Regions from separate parts of the Alishewanella sp. HL-SH06 genome, predicted to be linked through region 1. Evidence: predicted binding sites of a transcription regulator. Region 1 holds the regulator's gene; each other region holds the start of a gene.
The links. Region 1 encodes FNR, which switches genes on or off when oxygen is low (the NO sensors DNR and NnrR bind a similar motif). Its sites were predicted from a motif close to TTGATCTAGATCAA; they were not measured.
Positions count from the first base shown of each region.

Region 2: the regulator FNR is predicted to act here: its motif matches at 1,982-1,995, upstream of apt (adenine phosphoribosyltransferase).
Region 3: the regulator FNR is predicted to act here: its motif matches at 6,456-6,469, upstream of ACUJFK_RS04320 (high-potential iron-sulfur protein).

Region 1 is NZ_CP199752.1:1,921,205-1,932,253, forward strand. Features, by position in the region: gene ACUJFK_RS08885 (alanine/glycine:cation symporter family protein) at 12-1,406, opposite strand; gene ACUJFK_RS08890 (pyridoxal phosphate-dependent aminotransferase) at 1,521-2,738, opposite strand; gene ACUJFK_RS08895 (glucosaminidase domain-containing protein) at 2,965-3,840, shown strand; gene ttcA (tRNA 2-thiocytidine(32) synthetase TtcA) at 3,933-4,853, opposite strand; gene uspE (universal stress protein UspE) at 4,922-5,854, opposite strand; gene fnr (fumarate/nitrate reduction transcriptional regulator Fnr) at 5,952-6,656, opposite strand; gene ACUJFK_RS08915 (sulfite exporter TauE/SafE family protein) at 6,692-7,366, opposite strand; gene ccoS (cbb3-type cytochrome oxidase assembly protein CcoS) at 7,356-7,535, opposite strand; gene ACUJFK_RS08925 (heavy metal translocating P-type ATPase) at 7,532-9,919, opposite strand; gene ACUJFK_RS08930 (FixH family protein) at 9,928-10,413, opposite strand; gene ccoP (cytochrome-c oxidase, cbb3-type subunit III) at 10,480-11,049, opposite strand, start outside.
Region 2 is NZ_CP199752.1:1,285,784-1,296,832, reverse strand. Features, by position in the region: gene dnaX (DNA polymerase III subunit gamma/tau) at 1-1,179, opposite strand, end outside; gene apt (adenine phosphoribosyltransferase) at 1,222-1,770, opposite strand; gene ACUJFK_RS06010 (TonB-dependent receptor plug domain-containing protein) at 2,117-5,116, opposite strand; gene ACUJFK_RS06005 (TonB-dependent receptor domain-containing protein) at 5,620-8,613, opposite strand; gene dinG (ATP-dependent DNA helicase DinG) at 8,887-10,941, shown strand; gene ACUJFK_RS05995 (sulfite exporter TauE/SafE family protein) at 10,958-11,049, shown strand, end outside.
Region 3 is NZ_CP199752.1:942,652-953,700, forward strand. Features, by position in the region: gene glnL (nitrogen regulation protein NR(II)) at 1-589, opposite strand, end outside; gene ACUJFK_RS04300 (DUF4124 domain-containing protein) at 677-1,183, opposite strand; gene glnA (glutamate--ammonia ligase) at 1,315-2,724, opposite strand; gene typA (translational GTPase TypA) at 3,070-4,905, shown strand; gene ACUJFK_RS04315 (DUF819 family protein) at 4,967-6,205, opposite strand; gene ACUJFK_RS04320 (high-potential iron-sulfur protein) at 6,525-6,815, shown strand; gene ACUJFK_RS04325 (methyl-accepting chemotaxis protein) at 7,014-8,654, shown strand; gene ACUJFK_RS04330 (substrate-binding domain-containing protein) at 8,778-9,806, shown strand; gene pstC (phosphate ABC transporter permease subunit PstC) at 10,010-11,049, shown strand, end outside.

The sequences.
Region 1 (11,049 bases):
CTCAACACCATCTAGTGCTTAACGCGGTTTTGCCAATAACGATTTAAATCGGCTTTTACCTCTGGCAACAGTAAATACAGGGCCAGAATATTCGGGATCGCCATTAAGAAAATCATTGAATCGATAAAATCAAACACTGCCATAATGCTGGGTACGGCGCCCATCGATACCATGCCACAAAATAAAATCTTATACAGGGTGGTCATTTTGGGGCCGGTACCCATAATGTAACGCCAGCCGGTTAAGCCATAATAAGACCAGCTAAGCACGGTTGAAAAACCAAACAGCAACAACGCCACCATCAAGACTATCGGAAACCAATCAAATACCGTAGCAAAGGCACCCGAGGTAATTTGTACGCCATCCAGCCCTTGTAATTGATAAGCCCCAGTTAAAATAATCACCAAAGCCGTAATGGTACAAATCACCACTGTATCAATAAAAGGCTCGAGCAAGCCGACAAAGCCTTGCGAGATAGGATCTTTGGTTCGGGCTGCCGCATGCGCGATAGGCGACGAGCCGATGCCCGCTTCATTCGAGTAAGCGGCGCGCCGAAAACCTTGGATCAACACGCCAATAAAACCACCATAGGCCGCATCGGGCGCAAAGGCACTATGTACGATTAACAGCAAGGCGCTAGGCACGGCAGGTAAATGCTGTGCAATCACCACAAAGGCAGCCAGCAAGTAAATGGCACACATAAAAGGCACCAGTTTACTGGTGACATTGGCAATACTTTTGATACCGCCAATAATCACTGCGCCAATTAGCGCCGCGTAAATCACCCCAAACAGCCAAGGTTGATCAAAGCCCGTTACACTTTCTACTTGCACAAAGCCTTGGTTTACATGCACAAAGCCGGCCGAGCCAAAGATAACAGCAATAGAAAAAAAGATGGCCAAAGCGGAGCCCAAGCGGGGTAAATGATATTTATCTAGCGCGGCTTTAATGTAGAACATTGGGCCACCCGAGATACTGCCGTCGGCGTTTTGCTGACGATACTTCACAGCCAAGGTACATTCCACAAACTTGGTCGACATACCCAATAAACCGGCCATGATCATCCAAAACGTCGCGCCCGGGCCGCCAAGGCTGATAGCAATCGCCACACCTGCAATATTACCTGTACCCACCGTACCAGAGAGGGCGGTGGTTAGGGCTTTATAAGGGGAGATTTCACCGGCGCTATCAATTTCTGGTTTAGCGAATAAGCGGCCAATCGCATAGCGAAAGCCACGGATATTAATAAATCCGAGGTATAGGGTAAAAATGATGGCACCGCTGATCAGCCAAATCATGACCAAGGGAATATCCACGCCATTAAAGGAAAAGGCGTAAAATACGACTGCAGCAAGTTGCGTCGTAAAAGCTTCAAACAGAGATTGGAAAGAGTATTCAGCAGACATTTTGCTATCCAGATGGCTACAACCTGGCCGAGCATACCTGCTTGACGCCGTGCTGACAACAGTGATGTGTCAAACACGGCATTTTTACCGATGAAGTTCTTAAAGCGTCATGTTTTATTCTTGGCTATAGCTGGGTAAAAATTGTGCAAGCTTACTAATTGCCTGTCGTAATTGATCTTTATGCGGCAGTGTAACGATCCTAAAGTGATCCGGCTCTGGCCAGTTAAAGGCGCGACCATGCACTAACAGCACTTTGTGTTGCCGTAAAAAATCTAACACAAACAGTTCGTCATCTTTAATATGATATTTCTTTAAATCAATTTTGGGGAAGAGATACATGGCGCCTTTTGGGCGCATGCAGCTTACTCCATCAATCTCATTGACCAACTTGTGCGCCAAATCCATTTGATCGTATAAACGGCCACCAGGAACGGTAAGCTCATTAATGCTTTGATAGCCACCCAGTGCGGTTTGCACGGCATGCTGGCAAGGCACATTGGCACATAAACGCATTGAGGCCAGGATATTTAAACCCTCGATATAGTTTTTGGCGAGCTTTTTTGCACCAGAGATAAACAACCAACCGATGCGAAAACCGGCTATGCGGTAATTTTTAGATAAGCCACCAAAGGTCAGCATTACTAAATCATCTGCTAATGCTGCCGTGCTGACATGCTCTGTACCGTCGTATAAGACTTTGTCGTAGATCTCATCACTCATCACCACCAGCTTATGTTGCCGGGCGATTTCAAGCAGTTCACGTAAGAATTCAGGGCTGTACACCGCACCGGTTGGGTTATTCGGGTTGATTAACACGATAGCACGGGTTTTTTTGCTGATCTTCGCTTTAATATCCTCAAGCGAAGGATACCAGTCTTGCTGTTCATCACATAAATAATGTACCGCTTTGCCCCCCGCTAAATTAACTGCGGCAGTCCATAGCGGATAATCGGGCATCGGCACTAACACTTCATCGGCGGTATTCAATAAACCTTGTAAGGCCATCAATATCAATTCAGAGACGCCATTACCGATATAAACATCATCGGCATCGGCACCACGAATACCCCGTTGTTGATAATATTGCGCGACAGCCACTCGCGCCGGATAGATACCTTGTGAATCAGAATAGCCCTGTGCCGTTGGCAAATTATGAATAACGTGCTTGAGAATTTCATCGGGTGCTTCAAAACCAAATGGGGCAGGGTTACCAATATTGAGTTTTAGGATCCGATGACCTTCTTCTTCCATGCGCTTGGCTTCTCTAGCAACTGGCCCACGGATGTCATAACATACCCCATCTAACTTAGTTGAACGTTCAATTGGTTTCATATCTTCGCCATTTACCCCGTTATATCCATCCAGACAGCTAAATCTTACTGAGCCAGTTTTTATCAGACAGACTAAATTTGCAATGATTTCAGCATAAAATGCGTAAAAAAAACCAGCGTGGCAACTTTTGGTCGAATCTAGCAGACTAAGGCGGTAGAATGGCAGGTTAAATAATAATAATACGTTCTAATAGTGTTGAATTGTTGTTTCATGACAAAGGTGGTTAATGCTGTTTTTCCGAAAATTATTGCTGGTATTGTTTTGGTTAGGGGTGCTGATTGCCACGTTAAGCCCTTTTAGCCAACTCGAACCATTAAAAGAAAGCGATTCGCTCGAGTCTTTCGAGCAATGGCAGATCCCAACTCGGCTGTCTGCATTATCGCAGGCTGATCAGAAAAAACTGCTACAGCGGTTGGCTTATCCCCGCTCTGAAATTCCCGCTCGGCCGTTACCCGACTTTAATGCCATTACGGATGTCCGTAAAAAGAAAAAAGCTTTTTTTGATTATTTGCGCCCTCACGTGCGTCGCGAAAATCAACGCTTGCTGTTATTGCGCGAGCAATTATTAGAAATTGAAGATAAAAAGCGTAAGAATATTCGCTTACATATCGACGAATATGCCTTTCTTTATAGTTTGTATGATGAGTTCCGCTTAGATATTACTGAAACGGATATGGCATCGCTGCAAGAATTACTGTTGCGCGTGGATATTATTCCGGAGAGTTTAGTCTTAATGCAGGCAGCCAATGAGTCGGCTTGGGGAACCAGTCGTTTTGCCGTGGAAGGCTATAACTTTTTTGGGCAATGGTGCTTTCGGGAGGGCTGTGGCCTCGTGCCATTAAATCGTGCTGAAGATCAGTTTCACGAAGTGGCCCGATTTGAAGATGCCGCCGCAGCGATTAGCAGTTATTTTTATAATCTGAATACTTTTCATACCTATGAGTCGTTACGCCAAATCCGCTGGAAGTTGCGTGAAGAGGATCGCCCCTTACGTGGAGAAGCATTGGCGCATGGGTTGCATGCTTATTCTGAACGTGGTGAAGAGTACATCGAAGAGATAACCGCCATGATCCGTTACAATCGACGTTTTTTAGAAGATTAAGCTGATTGCTATTTCCTGCGCTGCAATGCCGAATTGAAAGGCTGCGCTCCAACAGCATGATGCCAAGTTAAAGCGCAGCGATAATCAAGGGGTTAGTTTAACTCGACCGCTTGTAGCAGCGGCTGCTCATCCTCGCTATCTATTTCTAAGCCAACCGGAATGCTGGGGATGGTCGCTTTATCAAATGCTAAATCACCCTCAGTCGCTAAAGCGTCACCCTTCGTCAGCCCTGCGAAATTAAACAGCGATTTATCTGCTAAATGTGATGGCACGATGTTTTGCATGGCTTGAAACATGGTCTCGATGCGCCCAGGAAAGCGTTTATCCCAATCTTGCAGCATTTCTTTGACCACTTGGCGCTGCAGGCCGTCTTGTGAGCCACAAAGGTTACAAGGGATGATCGGAAACTCACGAGCGGCAGCGTATTTTTCAATGTCTTTTTCTTTGCAATAAGCCAAAGGCCGGATCACGATATGCTCACCGTTGTCACTGACCAGCTTAGGCGGCATCGACTTCATCTTGCCACCATAAAACATGTTTAAAAACAGGGTTTCAAGCATATCATCACGATGATGGCCTAACGCAATTTTAGTGGCGCCCAGCTCTTTTGCAGTGCGATATAAAATGCCTCGGCGCAAACGTGAACACAGCGAACAGGTGGTTTTACCCTCTGGAATTTTATCTTTGACTATCGAGTAGGTATCTTCAGTAACAATCAGATATTCAATACCCAGCTGGTTTAAATACTGAGGTAATACCTCAGCAGGGAAGCCAGGTTGTTTTTGATCGAGGTTAACGGCAATAAGGCTAAAATTTACCGGCGCGGATTGCTGTAAATTCATCAGGATATCGAGCATGGTGAAAGAGTCTTTGCCACCAGAAAGGCAGACCATGATCTTATCACCTTCTTCAATCATGCCGAAATCAGCAATGGCTTGACCCACACCCCGGCGCAATCTTTTGTGTAATTTGTTCAGATTGTATTGAGCTTTTGCTTGTGCTGCGTGCGACATCAGTAACTACCCGCCAGAAAAAAGGCGCTCATTATACCCAACCTCGCGCCTTTACCAAAGTCTGATAATTAGCTTTTTTCAAGCGGACAAATAAAGTCAGCGGGTTTCATGGCTAATACATCGCAATCTAGGCGGTCGATGACATGTTCAGCGGTATTACCAATGATCGCCGCGGATAAGCCCGTACGCCCAATAGTGCCGATAATGACCATTTCGGCATCCAGCTTTTTGGCCAGTTTCGGGATCACGTCTTCGGGCATACCTTCTAACACATGACATTGATCTTTGCTGATTTGATGTTTTTCGGCCAGACTTAATATCGCATCTTTATGATGGCGGCGTAGGGTGTCATTGTATTCTTGTGGATTAAACTCGGGGATCTCAATCGCGATATTCACCGGGGTGCCGGGATAGGCATTGACTAAATGCACCTTAGCATCGAGTAATTGCGACATTTGTTGTGCTTTGTGGATCACCCGTTGATTTAATGACAGGTGATGTTCTTGCTCACTACCCGCATTAACGGCAGCAATGATATTGCCTTTAGCAGGCCAGGCATGATCTTTAACTAACAATACTGGGCAAGGACATTTACGCAAAATATGCCAATCGGTCGGCGTAAAAATCATCGATTTTAAAACATCATGATCATGCGTCCCTTTGATCACCAGATCATAATCATTATCTAAGACGGTTTTCACCACGGCTTCAAAGGGGCGATTGTGCCAAACCACGTGCAATTTGATGTTTAAACCCAAGGCGCTGGGTTGTTCTAATAAGGTTTTGACCCAAAGTTCGCGATCTTTAATCACCGACTGTTTCATCGATTCGCGTTCGTCACCCGATAACATGGTGGTCATCTCGTAAGAGAATTCATAAACACTAAGAAAAGCGGTCAGTTGACAGCCTTGCTTGCGGGCAAGTTCGATGGCTCTATCGAGCGCTTTTTGCTCATCAGCGCTCGGATCTAAAACCACTAACACATTATTATAAATAGACATTAAAGCTTCCCTCTTAAGTCAATAAGCTTATCTAAGTGTAGACCAAGATAAGCGATTAATAGGGATTTATGTTTGTGCTATATCAAGTTAAGGGGAGTTAACATTGGCCTGAAAGCGCGGTTAAGCTGGGGGCATCCAAAATGGTGATAAGCTTGCCATCAACTTGAATGATTTCATCTTTGTGCATTTTACTCAGCAAGCGGCTGATGGTTTCTACGGTCAAGCCCAAATAATTACCAATGTCGCTGCGGGTCATACTGAGCCGGAAAGCTTTTTCAGAAAAACCACGATTGCCATAACGAGAAGCCAAATGATTTAAAAAAGTTGCCAATTTTTGCTCTGCGGTTTTACGATTTAACAGCAACATCATTTGCTGATCAGATTGAATATCTTGGCTCATTAAACGCATCATTTGCTGGCGCAGTTTAGGTAATTGACTTAACAGATTTTCAAGGTTTTGATAGGGGATTTCACAAATCATACCGGTTTCTAAGGCTTCAGCATAGCTGGCATGTTTTTCAGTATTGATGGCGTCAAAACCAATGACATCGCCAGGTAAATGAAAGCCGGTGATTTGCTGCTCACCTTGTGAGGTGAGCGTGAAGGTTTTAAAAGAGCCCGTGCGGATGGCATATAGCGATTTAAGCTCGTTACCGCTTTCAAACAACATATCGCCTTTGTGCAAAGGGCGCTTTCGCTGAATAATATCATCAAGTTTGCTTATTTCTTGCTCACTGAGCGAAAACGGTAAACACAGCTGACTAAAACCGCAATCCTGACAATTTATAGCTGAACGTTGCATCACACACACCCTTTTACCCTTAATAGGGTAACAGCTTAAAAAACTAGTCTATGCAAAGCAAGCCATATCGTGTAAAAACCATAAACCGCTAACAGTAATGCCGCACTGTAACGAAACCATAGTTGGTTTTTTAGTTTGACTAGGCTATTAGCCGCGGAGCCAAATACCAGTAACGCAGGTAAGGTGCCGACGCCAAAAAGTAACATGATCAGTGCACCGCTACTGGCACTGCCGCTGGCTAAACTCCAACTAAGGGTTGAATAAACCAAACCACAAGGCAAAAAGCCCCATAACATGCCATAGCTTAGGGCTTTAACACTGCTATCAAGCGGTAATAAGCGCTTCGTATAAGGTTGGATAAAGCGCCACAAACCTTGCCCTGCGCGCTCTAAGCGCGTTAAACCAAACCAAAGCCGGGCAATATACAGCGCCATTGCCAGTAATAATAAGCCGGCCAATAAACGCAACCCAATAAAAGTGGCTCCGGTAATGCCCATGGCGGTCGCACCAAAATAACCGACCAAACCACCAAAGCAGGCATAAGTAATCAAGCGGCCAAGGCTTAACAACACTTGTAAGCGAAACTTTTGCCAAGCACTTTGGGCAGGCATGGCAAATTGTAAGGCGGCAACAATACCACCGCACATGACTAAACAATGGCTGCTACCTAAAAAGCCAATCAGCAGCGCCGCGACATAATCAATGTTCATCAGGCTTGTTCGGTGGTGTCGCTTTGGGCTTATCTTCGTCGAACAAGATACTTAAGCCTTCTTTTTCTAAATCTTCAAATTGCTTTGAGCGCACCGCCCAAAAGAAGATACCGATGCCAATAGCCACAAACAGGATGGCAATCGGGATCAGTACATAGATAATGCTCATTTTTTCAGTAACCTCAATGAATTGGATACCACTAACAGCGAGCTAAACGACATGCCAATCACGGCAATGTAAGGGGAAACAAAACCCGCAACGGCTAGGGGGATAATAACCAGATTGTAGCCCACTGACCAGCCAAGGTTCTGTTTGATCACCCGGGCGGTTTGTTTGCCACCTTGAAGAAGGTTTTGTAATAAGCGTAAATCGGCTTTTAAAAATACCACATCTGCTTGGTTTTTCGATAAATCGGTGCCAGATTGCACCGCAACTGAAATATGCGCAGCGTTAAAGCTCGGACTATCGTTAATACCGTCACCCAGCATCAGCACTTTGGCACCTGTTGCGATTAATTGTTGGATCTCGGTGACTTTATCTTCAGGGCTGCAGCCTTTGTGCATAAAGTCGAGTTTTAATGCTGCGGTTAATTGTTCTGCTTGTACCGAGTGATCACCGGTTAACATCCCCAGTTTATAGCCTTGCTGCTGAAGTTGCTGAATTAACGCCGTCGCTTCTTCGCGTAATTTATCGACGAGTTGCAACTTGGCTTGCAGTTGGTTATCGAGAGTAAAATACACCTGCCATTCTGGCTCTGCTGGTACGCCACAAAATTGTGCGCTGCCCACTTTGAGTTGCTGGCCTTGCCAACGAGCACGAATACCGGCGCCAATGGCTACCTGTACGTCGTTTAATGTTAGGGGCTGCGTTAAATACGGTGCAAAGGCCCGGGCAATCGGATGCTCAGAATATTGTTCTAAATTGGCCACTAAGTTAAGTAAATCGGTTTCAGCTAGGGTAGGGTTGACCCTGTGCACCTGTTGTAAGCTAAATTTACCTTCAGTTAAGGTGCCGGTTTTATCTACCACGATATGGCTAATGTTGGGTAAAACCTCAAGCACTTGAGCATTTTTAATCAGCACGCCTTGTCGATTTAATCTGGCCAAGGCACAGGTTATCGCCGTGGGGGTCGCTAAGCTAAGGGCGCAAGGGCAGGTGGCAACTAACACAGATAGGGTGACCCAAAATGCGCGGCTAGGATCCCACCAGAAATACCAAAGTAAGAAAGTGAGCAGGGCGATCACCAATAAACGCTCGACAAAATACTTGGCTAATTGGTCGGTTTTTTCGACTAGTTTCGGTTTTTGGCTCAGCGTCAGTTGTTGTAATTGAATGATTTGACCCAAGCGCGAATGGGCTAAAACTCGGCTTACTTGAACCTGTAATAAACCATCGTGATTAACGCTACCGGCCAATACTGTATCGCCAATTGTTTTACTGATCGCGCGATATTCACCGGTTAACATCGACTCATCAACTGAGCTTTGCCCGTCTTTTACTATGCCATCGGCGGGCAGGGTTTCACCGGCTTTAACTAAGATGATATCGCCCGTTTGTAAGCGCCGAGCCGATGTGGGCTGTGGCCCTTGCTCGGTGTGAAGGGTGGCCGTAACCGGCATGATTTTTAATAAATTACTGGTCGCTTCGCGGGCTTGCGCACGGGCGCGGAATTCAAAGAATTTGCCTAATTGCAGCAAGAAGGTAAACATGCAAACGGATTCAAAATACACTTCGCCGGTTTGCATCGCGGTGGCATACGCAGATGCAAAAAAGGTGTAATACAGGGCCAGTGTAACCGGCACGTCCATATTCATTTGTCGTGCCTTAATACTGCGCCAAGCACTGACTACAAAAGGTTTAGCGGCATACAGCACCACAGGGATCGTTAAAAGCAAACTGATCCAACGCAGATAGCCTTCATGGGCTGTTTCAATGCCAGTGTATTCGCCAAAATACAGCGCAAAAGCCAGCATCATCACTTGCATAGTTAAAATGCCGGATACCGCAAGACGCTTGAGATAACGGTTAAGCTCGAGTTTGAATTTGTGCTCTTCTTGATCGGCCACAAAGGGGCTGGCTTGATAACCAATATCGTTGATACGTTGTAAAATAGCGCTGAGTGACAGCTGTTTACTATCAAATCGCAGCAACGCTCGCTGGGTTGAAGCGTTAATGCTCACACTGTGGAGCTGAGGCAGTTTGCGAAGTTGTTTTTCGATTAGCCAAGCACAAGCTGCACAGCTCATACCACTGATGGACAATTCAATATCGGTTAGCTCATTATGCTGCTGACTAATATCGGCTAACACCGCCTCGTTATCAAATTGGCTTAATTCGGCGCTGAGATCCAAAGGTAGAGCATCGATCTTAGTGGCTGCAGCCGTTCGAAAACGATAATAATCGGCAAGACCATTACTAAAGATAGTATCAGCGACGGCTTGGCAGCCAGCACAGCAAAAATAATGTTCTTGCCCGTCAACGTTTAAAGTAAAACGATCGCCAGTGTGTACCGTTTCATGGCAATGAAAACACCTCACTGCTGCCACAGCCATTATCCTTCTTAATAACCCAGTTTAATTTCTTGTTCTGCCGGCAGTGTTAAGTTGGCGCGCAGTCGCCATTCTTCGGATTTGTCTGATACGGTTAAACGCCAGCGGCCGTTTGGCGTGATCGGTAATGTTGCCACATACAGTAGCTCGCCACTGCGTTCGGCATCAACCGCAAAATCATGTGCGCCTAGGGTAGGGTGGTAAAAATCAAGATGAATAGTTTCACCCAATACTTGGTTTTCAGTAAATCGAATGACCGCCCGGTTACCGGCGACTAAAATACGTGCATCCATATTGCGCAGGGCGGCTTCGCGATATTTCGCCAGTTGCATATTGATACTTTTACCGGCTTGATAATAGTCGTCAATGACGATTTCAGGCTTGTGCTGCTGCATGACCACAACGGTGTGTACGGCTTTTAGTGCGGTAACCACGGGTATGGCGATTAATACCCAAGTCCAAGAGTATTTATACCAGGGTTTAGTATCTTCTTGCATAACTCACCTCGTTCATAAAACTAAGCCCCTTTACGGGGCCTAGTGTGCTTCGGATTGCTGTGCGGTTTATCGCAAGTCTTCCGGATTAGACAATCGATAGATATAAGCTGTTAAGATATGCACTTTGTCTTCGCCTAAAGTCGTTTTAAAGGCTGGCATCACACCATAACGACCCAAACGTAGTGTCTCTTCGATAACAGCAGAAGAGCCACCATACAACCAAATGTTATCCGTTAGGTTTGGTGCACCGAAAGGTAAGTTATGGGCAACGCTACCACGGCCATCAACACCATGACAGGCTGCGCACATACCAAATTTCGCTTTGCCCGCTTCAGCATCTTTTTCGTTAACAGCACGCCCCGATAATTGCAGTACGTAAGCTGTCATTTCTTTGATGCCTTGGTCGCCAAGTGCGGCTTCCCAGCCGGGCATGGCAGCTTTACGGCCATGTAATAAGGTTTCTTTGATCTTATCCGCTGTACCGCCATACAACCAATCGTTGTCAGTTAAGTTGGGGAAACCTCGTTGGCCACGTGCATCTGAACCATGACAAACCGCGCAGTTTTGTAAGAACAAGCGTTGGCCGATTTTCAAGGCTTCTGGATCGTAAGCCAAATCTAAAACATCGCGTTGAGC
Region 2 (11,049 bases), 640 kb from region 1:
AATTGGCGCAGCCATTACGGCTGGGCGTGCCTGAGGTGTCGAGGCGGCTGGTGTTGATAGCGCTTGCGTTGGCGCCGAACTTTGCGGCTCTGTGCGGCTAGCGGGTACAAAGGCCATGGCCCGTAATAACGCCATTTCTAGCCCGACCACCGGCTCTGGTGCAAAAGGGAGCTCCTTTTTGCCACTAATTAACAATTGATAATACAACTGCACCGCCTCAGGCGCTAAATGCGCAGCCCAGTAACGGATCATTTCGGCTTGTTCAGATAAGTCTGCCGCAGCAGGCTGCAGTTGTGTTAGCGCGGTCAGATGCAACAGCGACAACATATCATCTAACACCTGCTGATAATCAGACTGTTGACTTAACAGTTCTTGTAACGCCTGCTGCAGCTGCGCCATATCGGCGGCTAACAGCGCACTCAGTAAACTTACAGCAAAACGGGTATCTAATAAGCCCAACATCTGACGTACGGTTTCGACGGTAAGATTGCTATTACTTAGCGCAATAGCTTGGTCGGTTAAACTTAACGAATCGCGTAAACTGCCTTTGGCCGCCTTGGCTAAGGCGGTGAGCGCAGCCGCTTCAAACGGGATCTGCTCGGCAGCAAGCACTTCTGCTAAATGCTGCTCAATTTGCACCGGCGTCAGGGCTTTTAAACTAAATTGTAAACAACGCGAGAGGACCGTGATGGGTAACTTTTGCGGATCAGTCGTTGCGAGCAAAAACTTGACGTGCGGCGGAGGCTCTTCCAGGGTTTTCAATAAAGCATTAAAACTATGCCGCGACAGCATATGCACTTCATCAATCAGGTACACTTTAAAACGACCACGACTGGGTGCATATTGCACGTTATCCAGTAGATCGCGGGTGTCTTCAACCTTAGTTCGAGAAGCCGCATCAATTTCGAGCAAATCAACAAAATTGCCGGCATCAATTTCTTGGCAAGCACTACACTGGCCACAAGGCGTTGCGGTAATGCCCGTTTCACAATTTAAACTTTTGGCAAAAATACGGGCGATGGTCGTTTTACCGACACCACGGGTGCCGGTAAATAAATAAGCATGATGTAAGCGACTGCTGGTTAGGGCATTCGCCAACGCGGTTTTTACATGCTGTTGCCCTACCAACTCACTAAAATGACGTGGCCGCCATTTTCTTGCTAAAACCTGATAACTCATGCCCGCTTTCCTGCACCTAACATCACAGTGCCTAGCCTAAACTTATTCGCCTTGATACTCAACCAAACTGCAAAGTTTCAAGCCTAAGGCTTCAAGTCTTGCCACGCCCCCTAATTCAGGTAAAGCGATAACAAAGGCCGCATCTTCAACTTGACCGCCTAAACGACGCACTAATTGCACGGTAGCATCGATAGTACCGCCAGTGGCTAGCAAATCATCAACCAATAACACTTTATCACCTGCAGCGATGGCGTCAGCATGTAATTCCAGTGCATCTTGGCCGTATTCTAAGGTGTATGCCTGCGAGATGCGTTCGCGAGGTAATTTGCCTGGTTTACGCACAGGCACGAACGAAATACCCAACGCATAAGCCAAAGGCGCCCCAAAAATAAAACCGCGAGATTCCGTACCAATAATCTTAGTAATACCTTGCTGCTGATAATGCGCCGCAAAAGCATCAATCACTTTTTTAAAACTGGGGCCATCTTGCATTAAGCTGGTAACATCCCGAAAAGTAATGCCAGGTTTCGGGTAGTTTTCTACCGTTTTGATCACGCGCTTCAATTCTGCTGCTAATGCTTGATAATCCATTGCTTTACCCTTGTATTAAACCGATAAAAAAGCCGCCCGAGTGGCGGCTATCTGGAAAATGCAAAACTGCATTAACCCAATAACTGTACCCAGCGTAAAATTGGCACTAAACACAGCAAACTTACAAAAACAATTACAAATATCAGTATCTGTTTTGCATTCAAAGAGTCTTTAAAGTTTTCGTCAGCCATTTATTTCTACCGCGCAAAAGTTGATTCAAATCAAAACTGGCGCTTATGGTAATGAATTTATGCCTATTTGAAAAGCATTAGGCTTGAATAATCACAAAAGAAAAGCCCCGCAAAACGGGGCTTTATTCAAACTATTACTAATTCGCTAGCGCAAATTAGAAATCGTAAGACATGTTCAAGAATGCACGACGGCCAATGAACTCATACTGAGAGTAAAGTATAGAGTTACCCGCAGTACGCACACCTGCTGGAGAACCTTGTGGTGGCTCTTTGTCGAACAAGTTAGCAATACCGAAGGTCACATCTACACCATAGATATCTCTTTGTACTGAAGCAGAGTGTAGGATGTAAGTGGGTGTTTCAGCGATGAACGTTGAAGCCTGACCACGGTAAGTCGTCTGGTTACCATTCGCGAAGTATTTGTAATCGTCTGTGCCTGAAACATAACGCATGTTCCAAGTGTAACGCCAGCCGTCACGATTTAACGTGGTGCTTAACGTTCCTACGTGCTTCGGATCACCTACGTCACCAACATATTGTTGTGGATCGCTATCAGCAAACTGCTTGAATGAACGCTCAAACTGAACCGTGTGATCTAAGCGAATACGTAACGAACCAAAATCAAAATCATCTTGGTAAGTTAACAAGAAGTCAGTACCACGGACTTTTTGTTGTGCTACGTTAACATAACCACCATATACAGTATCAATACCATAATCACCTGAGGTACCATCACGACGAGTAAATTGACCACAGAACGGATCAGTTGGGAAACTATCAGAGGTATAACATAAGTTTAATACAGCACCGCCACCTAAGTTAGACACTTGCTTACTAATGACAACATCGTAATAATCTGCTGAAAAACCAAATTTATCTTCCGGGCTCTTCCAAACAATACCGATACCTTGAGAGATGGAAGTTTCTGCTTCTAATATACCTGCGCCACCACCGGTGATAGAAGTCATAGAGCTACCTGGATTAACATAAGTTGCAGGTACGCCATCTGCTTCACAATTTGCTGCTATGCGAGGGTCTAAATTACCTTCAGCAAAACGTTGTGACCAGTTTAGACATGGATCATTACCATTTTGATTTAAGAAACCGGTTTGTCCCTCTAAATAAAGCTCAAATAGTGCTGGAGCACGGAATGAAGAACCACGAGAAGCACGAACTTGGAAACCGTTACCAATAACCCAGTTTGTAGATACTTTAAACGTTGAATCAGAACCGTAAGTAGAAACATCAGTCCAGCGGCCAGAAGCGGTGATATCTAAGCTTTCGGCTAAGAACATATCACGTAAAACTGGCACAAACACTTCACTGTACACTGCACGAGTATTCGCTGAACCTGCGGTAATACCCGCACCAGTAGAACCCCACAAGTTGCCTGCTAAAGTGGCTTCGCCTGGCACGTCATTAATCGCATCTTGCTGGAATGAAGCACCGACCGCAGTACTGATCATACCGGCAGGCAATTCAAACAAGTCACCAGTGATATAACCGTCGATGGTTGATTGACGATAAGTCGTTACACCATAGTCAATATCAAATAAGAAGTCTTTAACGGCTTGTGACTGATTACCATTGATGTGATCTGGGCTTAACCAATCTACCAGAGTACAAGCTTTACCAGAAACTGGCGATACTTCACCGACACATGGACCACCGTATACAGCATTTTGTGCCATGTTCATTGCATCGAATAAAATAACTTTAGTATCGTAAGAACCCTTGTTGTAACTGTTTTGGAATGACACATCCCAGCTCCAGTCACCTAAGGAACCTTCAAGACCTAATACATAACGGTTATAGTCAATCGTAGTTTCGCCGCCTGAATGGTCAGTCATGGCAACAGGCATATAACCTACAGCATCACCACCCCAACCATCGACTGTGCCACCCCTAATGAAACGACGGCCAGATAATTGCGCAGTCCAGAATTGACGGAAGCTATTAATTACAGTCTTACGTTGGCTGAAAATAAACTCAGAATAAGCTGAAATATTATCAGTTAAATCATAATCACCCATCATAAACACAGAAGCGACTTCGCTTTCTGGGATCATCGTTTGTAAGTTTTGGAATGGGTGATCAGCATCTGCCCAACCGTCTGTTTCTTTATCGTAAGAAACAGGGTACCAACCGTTTGGTACAGAAATATTATCAGAACCCGGTATGGTAATTAAACTGTTAAACGTTGGGCGGTTATTGGCAGCGAAAAAACCATCATAGTCATACTGAGCTTTAACACCGCCTCTGAAGTTTGAAGCACCGCCTGGGTTAGAAACACCTGGCGTATAGTTATAAATCCACACACCGTATTGCGAAGCACTACAGTGGTAATCACCGGTACGTGGATCAATAGGATCAGTACGCTCACCAGGGTTAGCTTGGCTGTAGAATAAACGCTGGTTACAATCGAAGAAATCACGATCGCCACGCGCTAACTCAGTTTGCAAGTTATAGTCAGCTACCACGCGGAATGAACCACGGTCAAAGGTTTTGCCGTAAGTTGCATTTAAACGATAATTTTCACCGCCAGATTCAAATGGCTGGTCAAGGTTAACAGTAACGTTAGAACCATCGCCTTTTTTGGTGATGATGTTGATAACACCGGCTACTGCGTCAGAACCGTATAAAGAAGACGCACCGTCTTTTAATACTTCAATACGCTCTACCGCAGATAAAGGAATTGAGTTTAAATCGAAAGCAGCAACTTGACCGCGAGTACCCGCAGGGCCAGCACGACGGCCGTTTAATAATACTAATGTGCGGTTAGCACCTAAACCACGCATAGAGATTGATTCGTTACCCGCACCACCGGCAGTGACGAAACCAACAGATAATGCTGAGATTAATTGGCTTGAGCCAGCAGCAACAGTAGAAGTACGCAGTAATTCACCTAAAGTACTTAAACCTTGGTCTTTTGCTAATTCAGTGCTGATAATAGTAATAGGAGAAGCGCTATCTAAACCATCAGTGCGGATGCGCGAGCCGACAACCTGAATGCGTTCAGTTTTTTCATCTTTTTTTGCTGTTTCGTCTTCTTCAGTTTCTTGCGCTGAAACAGAACCGGCAAATGCCAATGTTGTTGCAGCACCGAAAACCATTGCTAGCCGAACTGCTTTGCTTAGCTTGTTATTGGTGAACATATTTAACTCCCTGGATGACTCTTCAGAGTATCTCGTTGTTTTTTGTAGTCAGTCACATCTTTATGTGTGTCTGCTGAGAATCGCCCGAATACAATCTCGGTACAACACTGCCCGATAATATGCAGCAAAAAAATTCAGGTCAAGATTAAAAGCATGTTATTAGTCGCAAAAATTGAACTTTTTGACACTATTTCTTTTTATGTGTTAACAAAACAATACAGCCCACAAAAAACAAATAAAAACAAACATTTCAGCATCATTAAATTTACATCCAGCACTCTTAACAGCATTTTTGGCTTCTAAATTAATTAGAAAGATTTAGCGAAAGTTTATGAAATAAATAAAAATCATTCTTCAGTTAACTCATAGTCAACCTTGCAGATAGCTTTACAAGTACCCACTGCCGTTACTTGCTCAATAAACATGATACTTTTTTCATTGATGCAAAAAAAAACCTCTGACAATTGTCAGAGGTTTTTATTAACCGAATAACTTACGCAATATTAATATTTCAGAGAAATACCAAAACGGTAAGTACGGCCTAACATGTCATAGTAACCTGGGAAAGTGTTACCGTTGTTCACTGAAGTACTACCTGCTTCACCACCAACGACTGGCGCGTCACGGTCGAATAAGTTATCTACACCGAAACGGATAGTCAGGTTTTCAGAAGCAACATAGCTTGTGGCTAAGTCGAAGTAGCTGAATGAACCAATTTGACGGAAGGCTTCAAAAGTAGCAGCTTGTTGCGCAGTTTCACGCTCGATTGAACCTAAGTAACGCCATAACAGTGATACTGACAGGTCATTCATGTTCCAAGTAGTACGTTGTGTCGCTTTAATTTCGTGCTGTGGGTTACAGTTAGTACCGTAGAAACCATTACAATCAATCACTGACGATACTGGTGAGCTTAAGCTCTTCACTTCTAGATACTTGTTGATGTTACCCGCAAAATCCAACATACCCATATCACCTAAATCAAAACCGAAGTTGAAAGCCGCTTCAACACCGCGAGTTTTGATATAAGACAGGTTGGTGGTATAGGCTTCAACACCTGCACCAGGGATGTTTAATGAACCACCGATACGCGTGATTTGCGCACACTGTGCGGCATTACCAAGCTCATAACAGCCATCTAAGATTTCTTGAGCAGTGTTTTCACCGATGTAACCATCAATGTTGATGTCATAGTAATCAACAGAGAACATTGCACGTTTAATAGAGTCAAACTCTGGGCTCCAAACAAAACCTACTGTTGTAGTATTGGCGGTTTCTTCGTTTGGTAAACTATCAGGGTTAGAACCTGACAGAATGTTGATCTGACCAGATACGATATCATTAACCTGACCAACTTGTGCTGCAGTTTGGCCTGTTGAAATACACAGAGCACGTAACGTCGCACTGATATTCGGGTTAGATACTGAACATGGGTCTAAATCAGCGTTATCTAAGTTAGTGGTTAATGGCGCATACAACTCACCTACGTTAGGTGCACGCGTTGCTTTTTGCTTCATAACACGAACTAACAACTCGTCAGTTGGACGGTAAGCTAAACCTAGTTTCCAGCTGCCTGTTGCGCCAACAGTGTCGAAGTGAGAGTGACGGTAACCGAACTCTAACTCAAGCAGGTCAACCAGTTCTTTGCCTTCAACTAGTGCTAATTTACCTTCGCCGTATAATTCATTCACTTTGAACGAACCACCAACAGGTAATGAGTTACCGCCTGCGCCACCTAAACAGCTAGTTGGTGCAAGTTTCAAACACTCATCTGGGTTGAAGAATGCCGATTCTTCACGATACTCATAACCAAAGCTCATGGCTAAAGGTGTATCAGCAAATGGAGAAACCACAGCATCAATTGGACCATCGATTACTGCAGAAACAACACGTTGTTGATAAGCCGTTGTAGAGAAAGCCGTTGCTGAAGCATAAGCTGCCATTTCTGGCGTAATAGTACCAAAACCACCAAACAGGTTAATTGGCACACAACCAGCGCCGCCGGTGTTACAGGTAGTGGTGCTTGAAGCGTTTAATGCGTTAGCAATGTTGGCAACGTTAGTATAACCGGCGTTGGTATTTACACGGTTCGTTTCACCGTGTTGTAAAGACACATCGTATGCCCATGAGTCATTGATAAAGCCTTTTACACCACCGATTAACTGGAACTGATCAGTATTGAACTCAGTTGAACGGGGGCCAAGCTCCACTGTACGACGGAAGATAGAAAGTAACAATGAGTCAGGGGTATCAACTACACCGTTATTGTTGCCATCAATCCATGTCGTTAAACCAGGACCGTTTAACTGGCTGATGCTGTTATTCGCTGCAGTTACTAAAGCGCTACGAGCTTGATCAGAGAAAAATGGGTTAGCAACTGGTACCATAAAGGTATTACCGAAAATACCTGATGGAGCAACTTGTTGTAATACGTTAGTATTTGTAAAGTTGAATGAGCCGTATACAGTTGTATCATCATTGATGTCCCAATGCGCAATAGCAGTACCGCTAAAACGCTTAGAAGGTGTTTGATAATAGTTATACGGGTTGAAGTTAAAGGCCGAACATGTTGGGCCAATCACTAGAGAACCGTCATCACGGAATTGACCGCTGGTGCCTGTGGCGCCAACAATACCTACGCGTGTTGGGATTGTTGTACCGCTACCACCACCTGGTGCTACTACGTTTGGCGCGTTTTGGCCACATAATGGCTGTGTTGGTGGAATAGGTGCAACACCTTGTTGGAAGTTAGATAAGTTACCGCCAGACGCAGTAGAAATACCATAATTACCTAAAGTACGTTGACCTAATAATAATGGGTCACGGTCATAGTAACTGAAAGAAACAACGGCGTTACCTTTATCATCGTCAAAGTTGCCACCGATGGTTAAAGCAATGTTATCTGTAAAGGCATCGGCTTCAGCCGTTCTTGAATGGCCTGCATCTAACTGCACACCTTCAAAATTCTTTTTCATGATGAAGTTGATTGCACCAGAGATTGCATCAGAGATTGCATCAGAACCGTAAACGGCTGAAGCACCACCAGTAACCACTTCTACACGGTCGATTAGTGCAGTAGGGATAGTAGAGGTATCTACGCTACCTGCAGTGTTGAATGGCACAACGCGCTTGCCATCAACCAAAATAAGGTTACGGTTTGAACCTAAGCCACGTAAACTGATAGTGGCTGCGCCGCCTGTACCGTTGTTCACGTTACTGTTGTCACCTGGGACTGCGCCAGGTAATACACGTAGTACGCGTTCAATTTCAGGTTGTTGTTGTTTTTCAATTTCTACAGCATCAATAGTGTTGATTGGGCTGGTAGACATTGCGTTTGCACTTCTGATACGGCTACCCGTTACAGAAATACGTTCAACTTTTTCTTCTGCTGCTGGTGTTTCTTGTTGAGCGAATGCAGCACCAGAATACATAGCAACTGATGACGCACTCAAGAACAAAGCAAGACGCACTGAGCCCGAAATTTTATTAGTGGTAAACATGGTGTTCTCCCTGGATCACATTGGGTGTGATTCTGTGTATAAGCTTTATCCTGACTTTTGAAAAAGTTCAAGAAATCGTTGGAATTATTATTCCACGTCTTGATAATAAACATAACAATCGGGCTGGTCAATCATGTCAACCAAACAAAGTTGTTCAACATTTGTATTTTTTAACCGCGAAAAGCATTAAATACCTTTACTATACAAATCAGATACATACTGATGCAAAAGTAACTTTTGACGAGCAAATGTAAAAACTAAGAAGATTTTAAGATGCTAAATAACGGTACAAAACAACAGATTAGGCAAATACATCAACAATTAAAACAACAATTGCCTAACTACCAGCCTCGGCCCACGCAGAATAAATTGATCGCGGAAATAGCGAATATCGTTGCAGGCAAGTACGATAGACACGATCGCATCGGTTTAATTGAGGCGGGTACCGGTACCGGCAAATCTTTAGCCTATTTGCTTGGCACCCTACCTTATGCCTTAAGTCAAAAGAAAATAGTGGTGATTGCGACGGCAACAGTGGCACTGCAAGAGCAGCTTATTAATAAAGACCTACCTTTTTTTCGGCAACACAGCGGCTTAGAGTTTGATTACAGCTTGGTGAAAGGGCGCCAGCGGTATGCCTGTATTGAACGTTTACAACAACAAATACAACAACCCACGCTGTTTAGTCAGGATGCACCTGATGCCCATCAACAAGCGTTATTACAGCGTTTATTAGACGCTTGGCAACAACGTAAGTGGCTGGGCGACCGCGATACGTTACCCGAGCCTGTAACTGACGAGCTCTGGTATAGCTTACAAGCCGATGCGCACTACTGCAGTAAAACACAGCGTCGACATTTACACTGCCCTTTTCACTTAGCCCGTGCTGAAATCAGCAATGCACAAGTGCTAGTGGTCAATCACAGTTTACTGTTATCAGATTTATTAAACGGTGGCGCGGTATTGCCCGAACCGGCAGAAACCCTTTATGTGATTGATGAAGCACATCATCTCGCAAGCTGTGGCAGAGAGCTACTGAGCGCCAGCGCACAATTAACGGAAAATGGCCCTTGGTTAGAGAAATTTCGGAAGACGCTTACGCAACTTCAAGCCGTTTTACCCGATACCGCATTGCGCGATTGCATGCGCTTAGACGATGCGGTGAGTGATTTTAACGTCGCGCTTAAACCGATTCAGCGCAGTGTGCAAGAATTTCTACCCAGTTGGTTTAGCAGTAAACAGCAAACCGAATATCGTTTTAAACACGCGGCTTTACCCAAATTGTGGCAGCAACAAGCTGAGGTTTTGGCACAAGCGGGGCAAAAAGCCACTAACCTGTGCGATAAGTTGTTAACCGAGCTACAGCAAAAGCTTTCGGAAAACATTAAAATCCCTAAGCTGTGGTACACGTTATTACAAGAGCTGGCTTATGCGCGCCAACGCTTTGAACAACAGCAAGCCCTGTGGCAATTATTACAACAAGCGCAAGAAGAACCCGCTTGGCAAGCGCGTTGGTTACAGCGGCGTGCTGATACCGATCTTTTATTTATGCACGCCAGCCCCTTGGCTGCCGGCTTACAATTAGAACAGCTATTATTTAGCCAAGCCTTTGCAGTGATCCTTTGCTCTGCCACACTGACCGCCTTAAACTCGTTCGATTATGCCAAAAAGGAATTAGGGTTAAATGCCCATACTGGCTTGCAATGTTTACAAGTCGATTCACCTTTTGCTTATCAACAACAAGCTGAAATACTGCTACCCAAAACACGCTGTGAACCTACTGACAGCGCTTTTACCGCTGAATTGGTGCGCCTATTACCGCATTATCTCAATACCCCTGCCGGATCGTTGGTGTTATTTGCGTCTTATTGGCAAATGCAAGAAGTGGCCACGGAGCTTCGCAAACAAGGCTTTATGCTACTTGTACAAGGCGAGGCTTCGCGACAAGCTTTGCTGCAATTACATGCTGATCGGGTTAATGGCGATAACGCCAGCATATTATTTGGAACACAAAGCTTTTCGGAAGGGTTAGATTTACCTGGTAAACTGCTTACCAATTTAGTGATCACTAAACTTCCCTTTGCCGTGCCCACTTCACCGCTGGAAGAGGCCTTGAGTGAAGCCATCACCGCCCGAGGCGGTAATGCTTTTTTACAATTAAGTATTCCGGCTGCGGCGAAAAAACTGGTGCAGTCTTGTGGTAGACTGCTGCGCCAAGAGCAAGATGAAGGGCGTATCGTTATTTTAGATCGCCGACTGGTAAGTAAAACTTATGGTAAAGCCATGCTTGATGCACTGCCGCCATTTCGACGAAATATAGAATACTGACAGGATCTCAACCGTTATGCCCGAGCTGGTTCTTACGACAGAACTGCTGCTATTACTCTGCAGTGTGGCCTTTATTGCCGGTTATATTGATGCTATCGCCGGCGGTGG
Region 3 (11,049 bases), 980 kb from region 1:
TTTGTTGTAAACTTGGAGGCCGATAAGGGCCGAGCAAACGGTCGACTAAATTACGAAGACGATCCGCTTGGGCAATAATCAGTTGGGTGTATTCTTTTTGTTCATCATCCAGTGACTCTTCTAGCAGCTGCGCAGCACCCCTTAAACCGCCTAAGGGGTTTTTAATTTCATGGGCTAAACCACGGATCAATTCACGGGCGGCTAGATGCTGATGTTGTTGCAGGCTTTCCATACTGATCTTGCGTTGATGATCAACTTGGCGCAGCTCCAGCAGCAAATATATCGGCTGTTGCTCAATAATAGTGACTGAGATATCTAACAATAAATGACGACCATCAATTAATACTGCCTGTACGTCACTGACGCTAAAAGCTTGTTTGCTTTGCATCGCGTTATACAAATGATTGGCTTTTAAATCGATGTGTTGAAATAAACCGGGAAAGAACTGTTGCTTAAGCTTTTTTTCGCCTAGGCCTAAAACGGCACAAGTGGCGGTATTAAAATAACACACGCTGAGCGTTTCATCTAACACCATTACCGCGGTAGTGAGCTGATCAACCAGTGAGATCGCAAACGAGTCCTGAGTCATAAACTTACCTATTGCACCAATTTGGTGCTATGGAAGTGAAGCTTAACTCAGAACAACCTGAATTTCACTGACAATGCACTAATTTGGTTAATTTATACGAGTTCTATGCATATAGAAGATGGTAAGAGGACTTGTTGCAATTAGCTTGCCGTTTTCATCTAGAAGCTCTATTTGTACGTTGTGTTCTCCGCGATCAACATCACGCAACACAAACACCGCACTGTTCTGTGGCTCGCCATGCGGTTTACCATCGAATAATAGCCTAACGCGAAAGCCACGCTGAAAACGGGGACTGATACGGCCGGAGATATAAACTGAACCGGTGTTGTCGCGAACGGTGGCTTCATTTTCAGGTTGGGTAATTGAGACAGTATAAGGCTCAGGGGCTGGTGGCTTTTTTTCAGGTAAGCGTGTGTCTGTTGCTTCCATGATATTAGGTCGGCTTTGCAAACTGACTTCTTCTGAGCCGGGTAACGGGCTATCTGAAAAAACCAAAACACCATTGGCATCACGACCGACAAATATCTTCTTTTCTTGCGCCAAAGTTGAGTTGGCAACGAGTAATAATGTCAGTGACAGCCAAAGTAATTTCATTAATGTTGTATTCCTGAGTTCCGTCTTCCTGACGCTTCTTTTAACTTTAGCTGGAAATACTTAAATATTCTACAAAAAAAAGCTCACCGAAGTGAGCTTTTAATGCACAGAAAAAACTTAATTAACTGATATTACACGCTGTAATACAATTCAAATTCAAGCGGGTGCACAGCCATTGCAACTTTGCGGGCTTCCGCGCGCTTGATACCAATATAAGCATCAATCATTTCGTCAGACATAACGCCGCCTTTAGTGAAGATCGCGCGGTTTTTGTCTAATTCGTTTAACGCTTCATCTAAAGAGGTAGCCACTTGTGGAATGTTGGCTGCTTCTTCAGCAGGTAAGTCATACAAATCTTTGTCCATGGCATCGCCAGGATGGATCTTGTTTTGAATGCCGTCTAAACCCGCCATCAATTGTGCAGTGAAGGCTAAATATGGGTTAGCTGCTGGATCCGGGAAGCGACACTCGATACGACGTGCTTTTGCACTAGGCACCAGAGGGATACGGATTGACGCAGAACGGTTACGCGCTGAGTATGCTAACATCACAGGCGCTTCGAAATGTGGCACTAAACGCTTGTAAGAGTTAGTAGATGGGTTAGTGAAAGCATTGATGGCTTTAGCGTGCTTAATGATACCGCCGATGTAGTAAAGTGCGATTTCAGACAAGCCAGCGTATTTGTCACCTGCGAACAGGTTAACGCCATCTTTAGCTAAAGACTGGTGGCAGTGCATACCAGAACCGTTATCGCCGACTAATGGCTTAGGCATAAAGGTAACTGTTTTGCCGTACATATGTGCTACGTTGTGAATTACATACTTAAGCTGTTGAACTTCATCTGCTTTTTTAGTTAATGTATTGAAACGCGTTGCGATTTCGTTTTGACCCGCAGTGGCCACTTCGTGGTGATGCGCTTCAACAACTTGGCCCATCTCTTCAAGCACCATACACATGGCACTACGAATATCATGGCCTGAATCTACTGGTGGTAACGGGAAATAACCGCCTTTAACACCCGGACGGTGACCTTTGTTACCTTCTTCATAACTCGTGCCTGAGTTCCACGCGGCTTCAGTAGAGTTCAGTTTGAAGAAAGAACCTGACATGTCCGTGTGGAAACGCACGTCGTCAAACATAAAAAATTCTGGTTCAGGGCCAAACAACACTGTGTCAGCAATACCTGTTGATTTTAAATACGCTTCAGCGCGCTGAGCGATTGAACGTGGGTCACGATCATAACCTTGCATGGTGCTTGGTTCGATAACGTCACAAGTGATGTTTAACGTGGTTTCTTCAAAGAAAGGATCTAATACAGCGCTAGAAGCGTCTGGCATTAAAATCATGTCTGAATCGTTGATGCCTTTCCAACCGGTAATAGAAGAGCCGTCAAACATTTTACCGTCTTCAAATGTCTCTTCAGAAATTTGGCTAACCGGTACACTGACGTGTTGCTCTTTACCTTTGGTATCGGTAAAGCGCAGATCGATAAACTTTACATCGTTTTCTTTGATAAGTTTCAGAACGTTTTCTACAGACATGCAGTCCTCCAAGTGAACCAATTTGAGCATTTGTATTGTATGTTGCCCTGTTAAATGCCAGATATATGCCAACATACTAAGTTTATGTATCTATTAATTATTTAAAAAAATCAGCACAGCCAGTTGATAGCTTTGCACTAAAATGGTGCTTCACTGCATCAAGTTGGTGCTTCGCGGGCTCGCTCTCAGTGTAGCGGAAAATTAACCGCCTGAAAAAAAATCAGTAAAAGCACGCATGGAATTTTTCTTTCAGACAAATAAAGAGTAGAATATGCGCCCTTAAGTTTAAAATGCGTTTGCCTGGTGGTCATTATGGTCATCTAGTGCCACAGAGGATACATATTCATGAGCGTTACCGCTTCATATTTAGATAAATTACGTAACATCGCTATTATTGCCCACGTCGACCACGGTAAAACAACCATGGTTGATAAGCTGTTGCAACAATCCGGAACCTTCGATGCCCGTGCTAAGTTACAAGAACGGATGATGGATTCAAACGCACAGGAGTCAGAGCGGGGTATTACTATCCTGGCCAAGAACACTTCTGTACGTTGGAACGGTTACCATATCAATATTCTGGATACACCAGGACACGCTGATTTCGGTGGTGAAGTAGAACGTGTTTTATCAATGGCTGACTCGGTATTGTTGTTAGTTGATGCGGTTGAAGGCCCTATGCCACAGACGCGTTTCGTAACACAAAAAGCCTTCGCTCATGGTTTAAAGCCTATCGTTGTTATCAATAAAGTTGATAAGCCAGGTGCTCGTGTAGATTGGGTTATCGACCAAGTTTTCGATTTATTCGATAACTTAGGCGCTTCTGATGATCAATTAGACTTCCCGATTGTTTATGCGTCAGGTCTGAATGGCTGGGCTTCATTAGAAGCCGACGTTAAAAAAGACGACATCACAGATTTATTTGAAGCTATCGTCAAGTATGTTGCCCCTCCAGCCGTTGAATTAAATGGCGAAACGCAATTACAGGTTTCTCAGTTAGATTACTCTAGCTACTTAGGCATTATCGGTATCGGCCGTATCAAGCGTGGTTCATTAAAACCGAACCAGCAAGTGACGATTGTGAGTGCTGATGGTACCAAGCGTAACGGTAAAGTAGGCCAAGTATTCGGTTACCTAGGCTTAGAGCGTATCGAAACACAAGAAGCGCAAGCGGGTGATATTGTTGCCTTTACCGGCTTAGGCGAATTAAAAATTTCTGACACCATTTGTAGCACTACTAAGGTTGAACCTTTACCGGCGTTACAAGTTGATGAGCCCACCGTTACCATGACTTTCCAAGTCAACACGTCACCTTTCGCGGGTAAAGAAGGTAAGTTTGTGACTTCACGTCAGATTTTAGAGCGTTTACAAAACGAACTGAAACACAACGTAGCTTTACGCGTTGAAGAAACCGAAGACGGTGACAAATTCAAAGTGTCAGGCCGTGGTGAATTACACTTAGGTGTATTAATTGAAAACATGCGTCGTGAAGGTTTTGAGTTAGCGGTTTCTCGGCCAGAAGTGATTATGAAAACCATAGACGGCGTGAAAATGGAACCTATGGAAAACGTGACCATTGACTGTGAAGAACAGCATCAAGGTACCATCATGGAAAAGATGGGCGAACGTAAAGCCGAAATGACCAACATGCAACCAGATGGTAAAGGTCGTAACCGTATGGACTTCCTGATGCCAAGCCGCGGTTTAATCGGTTTCCGTACTGAATTTATGACGATCACTTCTGGTACCGGTTTGATGTACCACAGCTTTGACCATTATGGCCCGCATAAAGGCGGTTCTATCGGTCAACGTATGAACGGCGTGATGATCTCCAATGCTATGGGTAAAGCCGCTGGTTATGCCATTTTCTCTTTGCAAGAGCGCGGCCGTATGTTTATCGGTCATGCTGAAGAAGTGTATGAAGGTCAGGTTATTGGTATTCATAGTCGTAGCAACGATCTGACTGTTAACTGTTTAAAAGGCAAGCAGTTAACTAACGTACGTGCTTCAGGTACTGACGAAGCGATCAACTTAGTCCCACCTATTCGTTATGCTTTAGAGCAAGCGTTAGAGTTTATTGACGACGATGAATTAGTTGAAGTGACGCCAAAGTCAATCCGGATCCGTAAGCGTCATTTAACGGAAAACGACCGTAAGCGTGCAAATCGTAAAGCCGATTAATCGGTAGAGCCGTAATAAAAAAGCCAGCGAAAGCTGGCTTTTTTATGTGTAGAAAGCAACCTTAAGGCGCAGCAAACTGCAGCATAAGCCCACACAGGTAAGCACCATAAGTGCCGACACCATAACCGAGTACCGCTAATAATACCCCGACCGGCGCGAGAGAGGGATGAAAGGCCGCTGCGACAATGGGAGCCGAGGCCGCACCGCCGACATTCGCTTGGCTGCCCACAGCCAGATAAAACAATGGTGCTTTAATCCACTTTGCCACAATGACCAGTAAACCGGCATGAATGGCCATCCACACTACGCCAACTACAAACATAATGGGGTAATCTAAAATAGCGCGGATATCCATTTGCATACCAATACTGGCCACCAGTATATATAAAAACACTGAAGCCATTTTAGATGCGCCTACGGCTTCCAGTTTTCTGAGTTTGGTGTTCGATAATAATAACCCCAGCGTCGTGGCTACCACCACCAACCAGAAAAAGGTACTGGTCAGGCTGTACATGGCTAATTGTGGCGCTTCTTTGGCTATCCAAGGCGCAATACCATCGGCAGCAAAATGTGCTATGGCTGTGGCACCAAAACCTACCGCAATAATCAACATCAAATCATGCAGTTGCGGTATCCGTGCATGCTGCGCTTGATAGTGTTCGATACGTTGTTTTAACTCGCGAATGGCGCTGGTGTCCGCTCCGGTTTTCTTATCAAAACTCTCAGCGCGACTGGCCCAAATTAATAACACCGCCATCCAAATATTCGCCATGATCACGTCAACGGTGATCATCACCGAAAAAATCGTGTTATCCACTTCAAACACTTCTTTCATCGCGGTTTGATTGGCGCCACCACCAATCCAGCTACCGGCAATGGTGGTCATGCCACGCCAAATATCGCCACCCAGAGCATCAGGCGCAAGGCTACCAACAATTAATAACGCGATGGGCCCACCGATCATAATGCCCAAGGTACCTGTGAAAAACATAATTAAGGCTTTAGGCCCTAGCCCTAAAATCGCTTTAAAGTCGACGCTTAATGTAAACAGCACCAAGCTAGCGGGGAGTAAGTAACGTGAAGCGACATGATAAATCGACGAGCCTTCTGCATCGATTAACCCAAAAGTATTTAACAGTGACGGTAAAAAATAGCAAAGTAACAAGGCGGGAACAAAACGATAAAACGCTTGGCAATAACGGTGACTGCTGTGGCTGGTATAAAATACCACCCCCAGAATGACCGTAATGACGCCAAATAACACAGCATCATTGTTAAACAGAACAGCAGAGTTTTGCATGGTGTGGTTTTCCTGAAGTCTTTTGCTTCCTATTACGTCTTAAAACAACAATAACGCAGACAGGGTGGGGCTGGCTAGCATGCGTTTTTGATCGCTATTGAAAAAACGACCAAAGCGGTAAAAACGAGGTTTGATGGCGGTGAGGGCTGCAAAGCAAAAAATTATGCGCTAATAAATACGAAATCATCTACACTGAATTTAGCATGGCAATAGTTAAACCAAAGATGGCGTGGCACAACTCAGTGGAAACTTGATGCTTATCAAATCCACAACGCGCATTCATCAGTATTATAATAAGCAACAATGCAGGAGAAACAACATGAATAATATTAATCGTCGCAATTTTTTCAAGATCTCTGCCGGTGCAGTGATTGGTATGACCGTGGGTGGCGTTAGCTTAAGAGCTTTTGCTGCCGAGCCGGTAAAGTTAGATGATCCATTAGCGGCCGCAATGAAATACACGCACAAGTCTGAGAAAGCCGATCAGAAATGTGCAAACTGTAGCTTAGCGCAAGGCGTCGATGGTGATGAATGGCGCCCATGTGCTATTTTCCCAGGTAAATTAGTGGCCTCTGAAGGCTGGTGTTCTGCTTGGGTTAAAAAAGCTTAACGATGCCTCCACCTCAACCTGAGTTTAAACCAGAGTGTTTGAACTCAGGTTATTTTGCGGCTGGTTGAGCCGCAATCATAGTCATTCTCTTGAGTTATTCATTCACTTCGTTTGCTGCCTTACCCCTTTATTGTCCTGTCATAAAACAGCCATATCGGCTTGTTAATGTATCTTTTTTAGGATGAAGACAGGTGTGTCATGCGACTTAAACTTACCATTGCTAAACGTGTTGTGCTACTTGGGCTGATCCCCTGCATATTATTAGTGGTGGTGTTATTAGCCAGCTTTTGGGCAGCTACGGTCAAAGACCGCTTATTTCATCAATTATATGCCCAGCACTTGGTGATTTTAACGCATGTGATGACACCGCAAAAACTTTTGCAGCAACAAGGTTTAAGCTTGTTACAACAGTATCGAACTGGCTGGATTAGCGCTGAGCAGGCTCAGCAGCAGGTTGAACAATTACTGCTAGAGGCAGAACAGCATTGGCAGCAGTTTATCGATCAACGTATAGCCAAAACGGCAGAGGATGCGGTGTTACTTGAACAATTAGACACTGCTTTTGCAAAGGCGATCCAGCATTATCAGCAATGGATAGAGTTTGCTGGTTCAGATGCCTTGTTAGTTAAAATTCTTAATGAATCGACTATTACTTACGAAGTGTCACAGCACATTGCGCCGTTTACGGTGCAAGCAGAGCAGTTTGTGGAACAGCAAATTGCCACCGCTGCCGAAGTACGCGATCAGGCTGAGCAATTAACCTTAGCCATGCTACAGGGTTATTTATATGGCGGTGCAGCTTTATTGCTATTGGTGTTAGCGTTAATTTGGCGCACCCGTGTTGCGGTTAGTCAACCGCTGCAACGGTTGCGTGACATGTTATTGCAATTATCACAGCAGGCTGATCTCACCTTAAGAGCTGATGAGGCAGGTCATGATGAAATTGCAGAGGCGGCCAAAGCGTTAAATCAAATGCTTGGTCGTTTTGCGGTTCTACTACAGCAATTGGGTGCGAGTTCTTCGGCGCTCAGTCAACAAGCCGGCCAAGTACAAACCATTAGTGAGCAAGTCAATACGGGGGCAGGGCAGCAGGCGCATCAAGCCGATCAGCTGGCCTTGGCGGTGTCAGAGATGAGTGCCTCACTAAACCAAGTGGTCAGTCAAACCGCAGCGGCAACCGACAGTGCGACCCGAGCACAACAACTTTGCCAACAAGGCAGTGCTGATGCGTTACTCAGTATGCAAAGCTCAGAGCTTCTTGAGAAAACCATGTTGCGATCGCGCGATTTGATGCGAAGTTTACAAGGCGATGCAGGCAAAATTTCCAGTGTATTGGAAGTGATTGGAAGTATTTCAGAGCAAACAAATTTGCTAGCGTTAAATGCAGCGATTGAAGCTGCTCGTGCCGGTGAAGCAGGGCGTGGGTTTTCGGTGGTGGCTGATGAAGTGCGAACGTTGTCAGGAAATACTAAGGCTGCGACTGAATCAATCCGCGAGATGATTAATACTTTGCAACAACAAGCCGATCATGCGGTTGCCGCCATTGATCAAGCCTCAGAGCAAGCCGAGAGTAGTGTTTTGCAAACGCGTAACACTGAAGCTGTGTTTCGGGATATTGCGGCAGAAGTCAGCAGGCTAGCCCAATTTAACCAACAAATTGCTTTATCGAGTTTAGGTCAACAGGCGGTGACTTCGCGCTTTGTCAGCGGAATTAGTTTGCTTCATGCGGCAAGTCAGCAACTGCATGATGGTGCCGCACAATCAGCTGAGGCGAGTGAACAACTTTCGGCCGTTGCGGAGCAACTGAGTGCCGGTTGGCGGCAATTTCGAATTCAATAATCTTTACGCAGGTGCAATGACCACCTAGTAAAATAAACAAATTCTTGTTTGTCACATTAATGCAATATTACGCAGGCAGACTACTGGGGTTGAGATAAACTTCTGCAAACTAGGAATGAATTTATGCAAATCAAAAAATTTTCTAAGCTGGCTTTAATCACTGCTTTAAGTATCAGTTTTGCGGCAACTGCGCAAAGTGCCCGTGACACCATTCAAATTGCTGGCTCGTCTACCGTGCTGCCATTCTCATCTATTGCGGCAGAAGAATTTGGCAATAACTTTGCTCAGTTCAAGACGCCTGTTGTGGGCTCAGGCGGTTCTTCAGGTGGTTTGCGTCAGTTTTGCCAAGGCGTTGGTACCAATACTATTGATGTAGCAAACTCATCGCGGAAAATTCGCCCTGCGGAAGTAGAGGCGTGTAACGCCAATGGTGTTAAAAATATTATTGAAGTGAAAATAGGCTACGACGGTATTGTATTTGCCTCACGAGTGGATGCCGGAACCTTTGCTTTAAAACCTGAACATGTTTTTCTAGCGCAAGCAGCGCAAGTGCCACAAAACGGTAAAATGGTGGCGAACCCTTACTCACGTTGGTCGCAAATTGATAAGTCATTACCTGATCAAAGTATCTTGTTAGCCATCCCCGGTTCTAACCATGGTACGCGCGAAGTGTACGAAGAAAAAGTGGTTTTAGAAGGGTGTAAGTCTTTGCCTGAAATCAAAACCATGTCAAAGGATCAGCAGGGTGAATTTTGTTTAGCCATGCGTACTGACGGTGCCGTAGTTGAAATTGCGGGTGACTACACTGAAACCTTAGCGCGTTTACAAGCACAAAAAGACGCGGTGGGCGTATTTGGTTTAAGCTTCTATGAATCAAACCGTGATCGCATCAAAGTTGCTACAGTTGACGGTGTTGTTCCAACGGTAGAAAACATTATTTCTGGTGCTTATCCGGTTTCTCGGCCACTGTTTTTCTATGTGAAAGGCGAGCATATTGGCGTGATCCCTGGTTTACAGCAATTTGCTGAATACTTTGTATCGGATGCGGCCTCGGGTGAAGCCAGCCCGCTAGAATTTGCCGGTCTGATCCCATTAGCGGATGACGAGCGTGCTGAAATTTTAGCAGCGATTCGTAGTAAAAAGTCACTGTAATTTCAGTATTCTAATAAAACCACCGCAAGGTTAATGCAGGTCAGTTAAGCCTCACCGCTAACTGATCAGCATACTTGTAAAGGTGGTTTTTTTTAGTTTGTGCTAAACAATAGGGTTGTTTGCTGTGACTGTCATAAAACTGCAACTTTAGCGCGTTATCCTGCCCCCCACTTAATTGTCCTCTGTGCGAAAGCGGAGCTTTGATGAATAATCTGTCTTTAATTTTTGTACTGCTGATCTTCATGGCGATTGCCTATCAATTTGGCATGACTCGGAGCCGGCGCATGGCGGGCGGTCAGAACAGTGCCAGTATGCATTCTCGGCCACATCATTACGGCATGATGGTCGGCTTATGGGCGGTGTTACCGCCATTTCTGTTGTTATTATTGTGGAATTGGCTGGCGCCCGGTGTGCTGCAAACGCTGACGTTAGCGACGGTGCCTGCAGAACTGTTAACCGATAGCGAACAAGCTGCGGTATTGATGCGCCGTATTAGTAATTTAGCCAGTAATTTTGGGGTAGTTGCCGAAGCCGCTGATTGGGAAGTGGCTGCAGCGAGTTATCTGTCGGCATTGCAGCAGAAAAGCGCCTTAATGTTAACCGCGTTAATGTTTATCTTGGCATCGCTAGGCTTATTGCTCAGCTTTAAAAAGATCCAACCGTCACTCCGTGCGCGTCATCAAGTTGAAAAAGCCTTGATGGCCGTGTTATTGCTTTGCTCAACCGTCGCCATTTTAACCACGGTTGGCATTGTGTTATCGATGGTGGGCGAAACCTTAAAATTCTTTTCATTTATCAGCCCGGCAGACTTTTTCTTTGGCACTACTTGGAATCCGCGTTTTTCTACCGTCGGTTTAGCCGAAGGGTCGTTAACCGGAAGCCAAGGCAGCTTTGGTTTGCTTCCTTTGTTATCGGGCACCTTATTGGTCGCGTTGATTGCCATGTTAGTGGCCATTCCACTAGGTTTGATGGTGGCGATATATCTAGCCGAATACGCACCACAGCGGGTACGCAATACCGTTAAACCGATTATCGAAGTGTTGGCCGGTATTCCTACGATTGTCTATGGCTTCTTTGCTCTGGTGACCGTTGGGCCTTTTTTTGCTGAGTTCGGGCAAAGCATCGGTATGACGATTCGTGCCACCTCAGCACTGACGGCGGGTGTGGTCATGGGCATCATGATTATCCCGTTTATATCATCGTTATCCGACGACATTCTTACGCAGGTACCAAAGTCATTACG